Regions from separate parts of the Moellerella wisconsensis genome, predicted to be linked through region 3. Evidence: predicted binding sites of a transcription regulator. Region 3 holds the regulator's gene; each other region holds the start of a gene.
What was found. The regulator Fur, encoded in region 3, represses iron uptake genes when iron is present. The targets are predictions, from matches to a motif close to ATAATAATGAGAACNACTATCAA.
Positions count from the first base shown of each region.

Region 1: a site for Fur is predicted at 1,299-1,321, ahead of sufA (Fe-S cluster assembly scaffold SufA). Genes of this name have one in related genera too.
Region 2: a site for Fur is predicted at 1,470-1,492, ahead of metC (cystathionine beta-lyase). Genes of this name have one in related genera too.

Region 1 is NZ_CP093242.1:1,557,103-1,560,394, forward strand. It holds gene ydiJ (D-2-hydroxyglutarate dehydrogenase YdiJ) at 1-471, shown strand, start outside; gene MNY66_RS06995 (hotdog fold thioesterase) at 468-884, shown strand; gene sufA (Fe-S cluster assembly scaffold SufA) at 1,384-1,788, shown strand; gene sufB (Fe-S cluster assembly protein SufB) at 1,802-3,292, shown strand, end outside.
Region 2 is NZ_CP093242.1:2,994,569-2,997,860, reverse strand. It holds gene metC (cystathionine beta-lyase) at 58-1,242, opposite strand; gene exbB (tonB-system energizer ExbB) at 1,790-2,743, shown strand; gene exbD (TonB system transport protein ExbD) at 2,749-3,177, shown strand.
Region 3 is NZ_CP093242.1:1,054,863-1,058,154, forward strand. It holds gene MNY66_RS04525 (MFS transporter) at 1-764, opposite strand, end outside; gene fur (ferric iron uptake transcriptional regulator) at 1,263-1,715, opposite strand; gene fldA (flavodoxin FldA) at 2,131-2,658, opposite strand; gene ybfE (LexA regulated protein) at 2,825-3,118, opposite strand.

The DNA.
Region 1 (3,292 bases), 500 kb from region 3:
TTAGTACTTTGTTATCGTGATGAATATCGTGAAATATTAGGGAGCCAACAGTGTCAATTTACGGTGTTATTAGCCCACGAATGGCTAGATAGTTTACCTGCGCCACAGATTGATTCTAGCCATCAAACATCGAACAATAATCAATCGCCATGGTACTTATTTGGTCATTGTACCGAAACAACCGCATTGCCGAATAGCAGTAAACAGTGGGAAAATATTTTCCGCCGATATGGACAATCATTAGCCAATATTAGTGTAGGATGTTGTGGCATGGCAGGAACTTACGGTCATGAAACGGCTAATTTAGCATATTCAAAAGGGATATACGCGCTATCTTGGCAGCCAGCAATAGAGAAATTACCGCCCGCACGTTGTTTAAGTACCGGCTATTCTTGTCGCAGCCAAGTGAAACGCATAGAGGGAATTGAAATGAAACATCCGCTACAAGCACTGTTAGAGGTGCTCGCATGATCTGGCGTCGCGAGTTTACTTTAGAACAACTTAATACTATGGCATCAAGCTGCATGCTGGGAACTTTGGGGATCACGATTACCGCTTATGGTGATGATTTTATTGAAGCCAGAATGCCCGTGGATCAACGAACCAAACAGCCGTTTGGTTTATTGCATGGTGGAGCATCGGTGGTTTTAGCTGAGTCATTAGGTTCTATGGGCGGTTATTTATGCACTGAAGGGGAGCAAAAAGTGGTTGGGTTAGAAATTAATGCGAATCATTTATGTTCTGTCCGTTCGGGCTGTGTTACCGGTGTCGCCAAACCAATCCATTTGGGACGGCGTCAGCAAGTTTGGTCGATTGAGATTTTTGATGATAAACAACGGTTATGTTGTATTTCACGCTTAACTACCGCAGTATTATCTGATTAATTCAGATTTTTATGCTGTTATCATAATTTAACTCCCTGTTTTGTGAGTATCTAAGTGCGACTTACGGACAGGGAGCCTGTGCAAAGCTATATTTGCACTATATTTTCAACATCATCATCATCTTCAACATCATCCCCTCACTGTATGTTTAATATCTCCTTTAATACCCCCATTTATTTTGTGATTATCTTTTTTTATCGCTGATTTCATTAAGTGGTATAATAAATACCAGTTTATTAATTAATGCCTTTTTTTAAATTTAGTTCAGCGAGAATAAAGAAAAAAACATAAAAAATAAATCCTTTTAATTCATTTAGATATACAATATCCATCCAAAGGAAATAGATAATTTCATCGCTAATTGTTTAAAAAATGGTCTTAAATAGGTATATCCTCTCAAAACAAATGGTTGAAGTGATAACGGTTATCGCTACCATGGAGTTATTGGGTATAATAATAGGCAACTGGCTGAAAAACCATAGGATTAGTGAGGTCAAAAATGACTCAGAGCTTACAAAATAGTGGGGATAAGCACGCAGAGCAGGGCGTAGAAACATTCTCACTTGATGAAACTAACTGGCAAGGCGTAAGCCTGACCGAAAGCGCCGCTGCACAAATCCGTAAACTGATGCAGCAAAACCCGAAGAGCAAAGGGCTCTCACTAGGGGTTAAACAGTCAGGCTGCGCCGGGTTTGGTTATGTGTTTGAAATGATTGATAACCCAACAGATCAATATTTAGTGTTTGAGCAACAAGGCGCATTTTTATTTGTGTCTAAAAAAGCCATGCCGTTTATTGATGGTACTGTGGTTGATTATGTTCGTGAAGGACTTAATCAAATGTTTAAATTTAATAACCCTAAAGCCCAACATGCCTGCGGGTGTGGTGAAAGCTTTGGCGTATAAGTGAAGTCAGATTATGTCTCAGAGCAATGTAGAAATTGGCGATGAAGTTCAAAGCTGGCTGAGCGACAGTCGCTATAAAGAAGGATTTTTTACTGAACTAGCCACAGATGAAATGGCTAAAGGTCTAAATGAAGACGTTATTCGTGCCATTTCAGCTAAACGAAATGAACCGGATTGGATGCTGCAATTCCGTCTGGATGCTTATAATCATTGGAAAGATATGGAAGAGCCTCACTGGTTGAAGGCTAACTATCCATCGCTTGATTATCAAGATTACAGTTATTATTCCGCGCCGTCTTGTGGTTCATGCGACGATAATTGCAGTTCACAAGAGGGGGCGACTCAAAGTACGGGCGCAGAGGCGAACACCAATTATCTGACCGCAGAAGTTGAAGATGCCTTTAATCAGCTCGGTGTTCCGGTGCGTGAAGGTAAAGCTGTTGCTGTGGATGCTATTTTTGATTCAGTATCAGTTTCAACAACTTATCGTGAAGAGTTAGCGGAACATGGTGTGATCTTCTGTTCTTTTGGTGAAGCAATTCATCAATATCCTGAATTAGTAAAAAAATATTTAGGATCGGTAGTTTCCAGTCACGATAACTTTTTTGCGGCATTAAATGCAGCAGTCGCCTCAGACGGTACCTTTGTTTATATTCCTAAAGGTGTACGTTGCCCGATGGAATTATCAACTTATTTTCGTATTAATGCGGCTAAAACTGGACAATTTGAACGAACTATCTTGATTGCAGATGAAGGCAGTTATGTCAGCTATATCGAAGGATGCTCTGCACCTGTTCGCGATAGTTATCAGCTGCATGCGGCAGTAGTTGAAGTGATCATTCATAAAGATGCTGAAGTTAAATATTCTACCGTACAGAACTGGTTCTCGGGTGGTGATAGTGATACTGGCGGGATCCTTAACTTCGTGACTAAACGAGCATTGTGTGAAGGTGAAAATGCTAAAATGTCGTGGACTCAGTCTGAAACTGGCTCGGCGATTACGTGGAAATACCCCAGTGTTATTCTCAAAGGGGATAATTCGGTTGGCGAATTCTTTTCTGTAGCATTGACCAATGGTAACCAGCAAGCAGATACCGGCACTAAGATGATCCATATTGGCAAAAATACCAAGTCAACGATTATCTCGAAGGGAATTTCTGCGGGTAAAAGCCAGAATAGCTATCGTGGATTAGTTAAGATTCTCCCAAGTGCAGAGAATGCACGTAATTTCACTCAGTGCGATTCCATGTTGATTGGTACCGAATGTGGTGCACATACGTTTCCGTATGTTGAAGTTAAAAATAACAGTGCCCAGCTAGAGCACGAAGCGACGACTTCGCGTATTGGTGAAGATCAGCTGTTCTATTGCTTACAGCGCGGTATCAGCGAAGATGATGCTATCTCAATGATCGTCAATGGCTTTTGTAAAGATGTTTTCTCCGAGTTGCCATTAGAATTTGCAGTGGAAGCACAAAAATTATTGGCAATCAGCCTTGAGCATAGC
Region 2 (3,292 bases), 1.6 Mb from region 3:
GCAATGATTTAAGTAAATATACTGAGTGTTATTTTTTCACTGCTCCGGTATCTGCAATTAAAGTCGTGCAAATGCGGCGGTTAAATCGGCAATTAAATCGGCGCTGTCTTCTAAACCAACATGCAGGCGGAATAAGGTTCCTGCGGCTGGTGTATAATCATATTGCCGCATCGCTCGGAGATCTTCGGGTTGATAACCTAAAATTAGTGATTCATAGCCCCCCCATGAAAATGCCATTTTAAAATGGGTGAAATAATCGAGAAAATTCTGGAACTGCTGGGCGGATAACGTCTGTTTTAAGCTAAAAGAGAACAAGCCATTACAGCCACTAAAATCGCGTTTAAATATTTCATATCCAGGGCAACTCGCTAATGCGGGGTGATAAACACGTTCAACTTCAGGGCGTTTCTCTAACCAATGTGCAATTTCGAGGCTACTTTTTTCATGCTGTTTTAAGCGTACTGCGAGTGTATGTAGACCACGTCCTGCCATATAAATACTATCGGGATCAGCCGTTTGCCCTAACAAATAAGAGTTTTCACGTAAGGTATCAATACAGCGTTGGTTAGCCACAGCAGTACCCAGCATGCCATCAGAATGCCCATTAATATACTTAGTGGCTGATTGAATAGAAATATCAACATCATGATCCAGTGGTTTAAACAGCACTCCCGCAGCCCAAGTATTATCCATCATTATGATAATTTCGGGATTATAACCGCGCACGGCTTGTACGATCGCCGGAATATCTTGGATCTCCATGGTAATAGAGCTGGGGGACTCAAGGAAAACCACCCGAGTATTTGGTTGCAGATAATCGGTAATATCTTCGCCTATCAGAGGGTCTATATAGCTAGTTTTCACTTTCAGTTTACTGAGGATCTGATCGCAAAAATTCTGGGTTGGATCATAAACAGCGCCACTCACTACGATATGAGAGTCTGCTTGGACAAATGCGAGAATAGCATTTGTGATAGCGGCTGCACCAGAAGGATACAATACACATCCCGCACCTTCTTCTAATTCAGTCATTGCCTGCTGAAAGGCAAAATGCGTTTGCGTACCTCGGCGGCCATAAAATAAGGCTTGTTTGCTGCGATTAGTGGTGGCGTGTTGTTTATCCGCCAGCGAATCAAAGATAATGGAAGAGGAGCGCTGAATAATCGGATTTACGCCTTTTTGAGTATATTTGGCATCTCTGCCTATCTGGACTAACTGTGTGTGTAATTTTTCGTTTGTCATATTGGCCTCTCGATCCCTAGATACTTCCAATTGCTATTGATCTAAAACTACATAGGCTGATTTTTATTCAACAAAGCCTTGCTTTGACGTTAAATGATTTTGCTTGAGAAGTACAAATAGAAATCTTGAACCTGATAATTATTCAATTTGATGGCGAGAATTGAGGATAAAAAGTTATCTACTATTTGACTAAGTTATTTTTTTTGGGAAAATAACAAAAAGTCTGAATAGTAATGATAATTACTATCAATTCATCTTGTGTCTGCTATTATCTGCCATGTTTTTTTGGCATATATTCACCGTACTTCAGATTACAAAGGGTGACAATGCTCATATTGTGGTTACTTTAAGCAATTTTATTATGTGATAAGCATTGATTTCAGATTGTGTTATTGAGCATTCCCCTATATTTCAGGTTATTGTGAGTAAAAAAGCAGCTCATAGCATTTGCGGATGGATGTGTGCTTTGCGGGGTTAGTCGATGTAAAGGTAGTTCATCGCGACTAAATATTCATTAAATAGGTAAAAGAGAGTAATAGGCCAACTGATGCGTAAATTGACAGCTTCTATTCTATTGGCAATCGGCTTGTCGGGTTCTGCGGTTGCAGATACCACTCCCGCAACGCCAAATGCAGAACAATCAGCACCACTAAATTCAGTTTCATCTAATTCTAGCGCAGTAAATGGCCAAACAATCGCGGAATCTAAGCCTGATTCGGCAACGCCTGTGATTAGTGAGAATAATTCGCCTTTAGAAGGCAATGAAGGACAGCCAGTAGCGGTTGAGGAACTCGTTTCTGCACAACCAAAAGGTGGGTTTAATGAAGACCTATCTGTTTGGGGAATGTACCAAAATGCCGACGTAGTGGTAAAAGTGGTTATGATCGGCCTAATTATTGCCTCGGTGATCACTTGGGCGTTATTTTTCTCCAAAGGTGCCGAGCTAATTACTGCTCGTCGTCGATTGAAAAAAGAGCAACGGGCTTTAGCCGATGTAGCTTCGCTAGATGAAGCTCTGTCAATTGCTGAGAAATTTAGCAAAACAAGTATCTCATATTTGCTATTAAATGAAGCGGCCTCAGAGCGTACCCTCTCATTAAATAGCACCGATCTTGCCGGTACCAAAGAGCGAACAACATTTCGTCTTGAGCGCGCTGTTGCGGCAATTAGTCGTTATATGGGGCGAGGTAATGGTTATCTTGCAACTATCGGGGCTATTTCTCCATTTGTCGGGCTTTTTGGCACGGTGTGGGGAATAATGAACAGTTTTATCGGTATCGCGCACTCACAAACAACTAATCTCGCGGTTGTGGCTCCTGGTATTGCTGAGGCATTATTGGCAACGGCGATTGGTTTGATTGCGGCGATTCCAGCCGTAGTTATTTATAATATATTTGCTCGTATGATCAACAGCTATCGGGGACAGGTCGGTGATATGGCAGCACAAGCTGCGTTATTGCTAGGTCGTGATCTCGATTTAGAAAACAGTAAAGCAAGGTAATTATTATGGCAATGCGTTTAGGCGAAGAACTGGATGATAGCGGTGAAATGCATGAAATCAACGTCACGCCTTTTATCGACGTGATGCTGGTTTTATTGATTATCTTTATGGTTGCAGCTCCATTAGCTACGGTCGATATTAAAGTCGATTTACCTGCATCAACGGCACAGCCACAACCTCGACCAGAAAAACCGGTATTCTTGACGGTTAAGGCCGACAGCCAATTATTTGTTGGTGAGCAGGCAGTATCAAAAGAACAGTTGTCCAGTGTACTCGATGGTCTGACTAGTGCTAATAAAGAAACGACTATTTTCTTTCAAGCAGATAAGACGGTTGATTATGAAACGATGATGAATGTTATGAATGCGTTACGCCAATCTGGTTATTTGAAGATTGGTTTAGTCGGCATGGAAACCGTTTCTAAGGCACCGTAAATCGATTTATTAATCATTAATTGAAATGTATTAAAACGGTCTCAACATAAATAGCTGAGGCCGTTTTTTTTAAATTAAACATTATATTACCGTAGATTGTAGCTATTTATGTTGA
Region 3 (3,292 bases):
TTTTCAAGATTGACTAGGGCATAACATAATGTACAAGCGGCCATAAGTCCTAAAATGGGCACCCATATTTTTTGGCTGAGACTGCCGAGAGAAATAGCCAAAACCGCCATCGAAAGCAGCAATAATTGGCGATAGGGAATTTTTTCTTGCACGGTGCTGCGATGATTTTGATTAGGCAATACACGCCATGTAAGATACATATAGGGCAGCCCAACGATAGCTAGACACCAAAATGCCCCGCGCCAAAGAGTATATTCTGCAAAAAAACCACCTAATGCTGGCCCCAAAAGTGTTGCCATCCCCCACATACTCGACATCATTGCCAGTACCCTTGACCAGAGATATTGTGGGAAAACAAGATGAACCATGGAATAAGATAAGGTGAGTAAAATTCCTCCGCCAGCGCCTTGAATTATACGTCCTAGTAACATGAGTAGCATCGAGGGGGTGAGGGCACAAACAATCGTGCCGATAATAAAAATCAGTGTTGCGATAAGATAACTTTTTCTCGGACCGAGGCGGGATAAAATACGAGAAGTCAGAGCCGAGAGAATAATGGATGACAGAATAAACAGCGTGGTGTTCCAAGCATAAAAATCTAGACCGCCAATATCACGTACTACGGAAGGTAAGGTCGTAATAGTGATGTAGACATTGACCGCATGCAGAACGATCCCTCCGGTTAGCGCCAAGGTGAACCAAAGATATTGACCTGTAAGTAATGTGCTCCAACCGCCACGATTGGGTTGTTCCGTTTGACTCATTCATTCATCCTTCAACAATCAATTAGCGCGATATTTATGATGAGAAATCAATGAGTCGCTATTGATATCATTGTATTCTCATTTCGCTTACTTTGTTCTGTTTGTTGTTTCTGCGTTTAGTCTTTGGGGGATCGTTCTTAGATACGGGTTCTTTTGAACGTTAATTTTTGATAGTTAGTCTTTGAAAACTGATTGTTTAAGCGGTCTTTTAATGTGATTTTTGATACTAGAGATTAGTGTAATATTACGTCGAGTGATTATCAAATTTATTGGTTAGAGAACGCAAATGAGAGGCAAAATAAAATCCGCATGTGGTTTGCACATACGGATTTCAGAGGAAATTGACTAGATTAATTGCTCCGTAGCGTTTTGGTTACTTACTGGACATTAAAAGTAATGCATATGACTAAAACAGATCATAACCAGAGCACAAAACACCGATATAGCCAAGTTGTGCGGCAAGCTATAGGATGCAGTTACAGAGCCAATAAAAAGGTACTATTCACCTTTCGCTTCATGAGCATCACCGTTATCACGGCAATCACCATCAGCACAATGACCATACAGGTACAGGCTGTGGTTTGATAATTTAATTCCGTGGCGCGCCGCGATATTTTTCTGACGAGTCTCAATTGATTCATCAGTAAATTCAATAACTTTGCCACAATCAAGACAGATAAGGTGGTCATGATGATGCTGCTGTGTTAGTTCGAAGACAGATTTACCACCTTCAAAATTATGGCGAGTCACAATTCCAGCATCGTCAAATTGGTTTAATACACGGTACACTGTTGCGAGGCCAATCTCTTCGCCTAAATCAATCAGCTTTTTGTAGAGATCTTCCGCACTGACATGATGGCACTCAGGATCTTGAAGCACTTCCAGTATCTTCAAGCGTGGAAGTGTAACTTTCAGCCCAGCATTCTTTAATGCTTTATTGTTGTCGGTCATGCGGATTTATCCTGTAACTTAATTCATGAATTTAATAATAACTAAACATAATTAACAGAAAAAAGAGATTTCTATTAAACGATTTCACAATTATAGGCTTAGTGAGAGTAAATAGAAACCAATCATGTCTCATTATTACCATATACCCAACATCATATAAATTGCAGTCGCCGTGTTTATTGAATCAATTTTTAGGTTATATTTTCGCGTTCTATCTATGTTTACGATGCTATTTATTGGTCGTTGGTTACATTATTTGCTGTATATCGCATTTGCTGTATATCGCGCCAAAATAAACATTAAATAGTCGAAAAAATAGCCAACTGCGACTCGTGTTTACTGTAGTTCATCTACAGTTAAAATTATGTTGAGTAACTTTCTGCTCAGCCACATGTGTGTTTAGCCACATGTGATATTAACCAATAATTTCAGAGAGAGACATCTCGTCAGAAATTTGTTTAACCCATGCATCCACTCGCTCTTCAGTGAGTTCAGGTTGCCGGTCTTCATCAATGGCTAAACCGATAAAATGACTATCATCCGCCAGTCCTTTAGAGGCTTCGAAGTGATAGCCTTCAGTTGGCCAATGACCAACAATAACAGCGCCTCTTGGCTCAATAATGTCACGAATAGTGCCCATTGCATCGCAGAAATATTCTGCATAATCTTCTTGGTCACCACAACCGAAAAGAGCGACTAATTTACCCTCGAAATCAATTTCTTCGAGCGTAGGGAAAAAGTCATCCCAATCGCACTGAGCTTCACCATAATACCAGGTTGGAATACCCAGTAGCAGGATATCAAATTCAGCGATATCTTCTTTGCTGCTTTTTGCGATATCGTGAACTTCTGCCACATCTTTACCCAGTTTTTGCTGGATCATTTTGGCAATATTTTCTGTATTACCTGTGTCACTACCGAAGAAAATACCTACGATTGCCATAAAGTGAGTCAACCTCTTCTGTTTCTGTCAGGGCTGTCAGTCAGTTTCTGACGCCAAATTTGTGCTGAATGATTACCATTAATGATAGCATTGTGCTTTCTATTTTGGCCAAACTATCAGGATAAATCTGTCAAATTTGTGTGGTTAGCATTGTGGATGATGACGTTTAATCTTTCGCCGGCAGAAGTGACTGCTCAAGCTGAGCCATCAATATCTGTTCGATAAGTTCACTGCGACTGATGTTCTGTTGCTCTGCCAATTGGTTCAGTATTGCAACGGCGTCTTCATTTAATTTTAGTTCAACCCGACGTAATCCTTTGACTTTATCTCGTCTTAATTGATTGCGTTTGTTGATTTTTAATTGTTCATCCCGTGATAACGGGCTTGTCTTCGGTCGCCCAGGCCTACGTTCGTTCGCGAACAAATCAAGAGTGGTGCGATCAGTTTGTTCTTTTGCCATATCTAGTAAGTGTTAAAGGGCGAGTACCAAGGATCCAGCGCGCAATCATACCTTAGCTGCCTGCATATCGCTACTATTGCGGAGCGATGAAGCGCTGTTATCGATTAAAATATCAGCGCTTATTTAAAAAAATATCCCGAGCGAATAAAAAAACAGCAACTTCTAACTACTGAT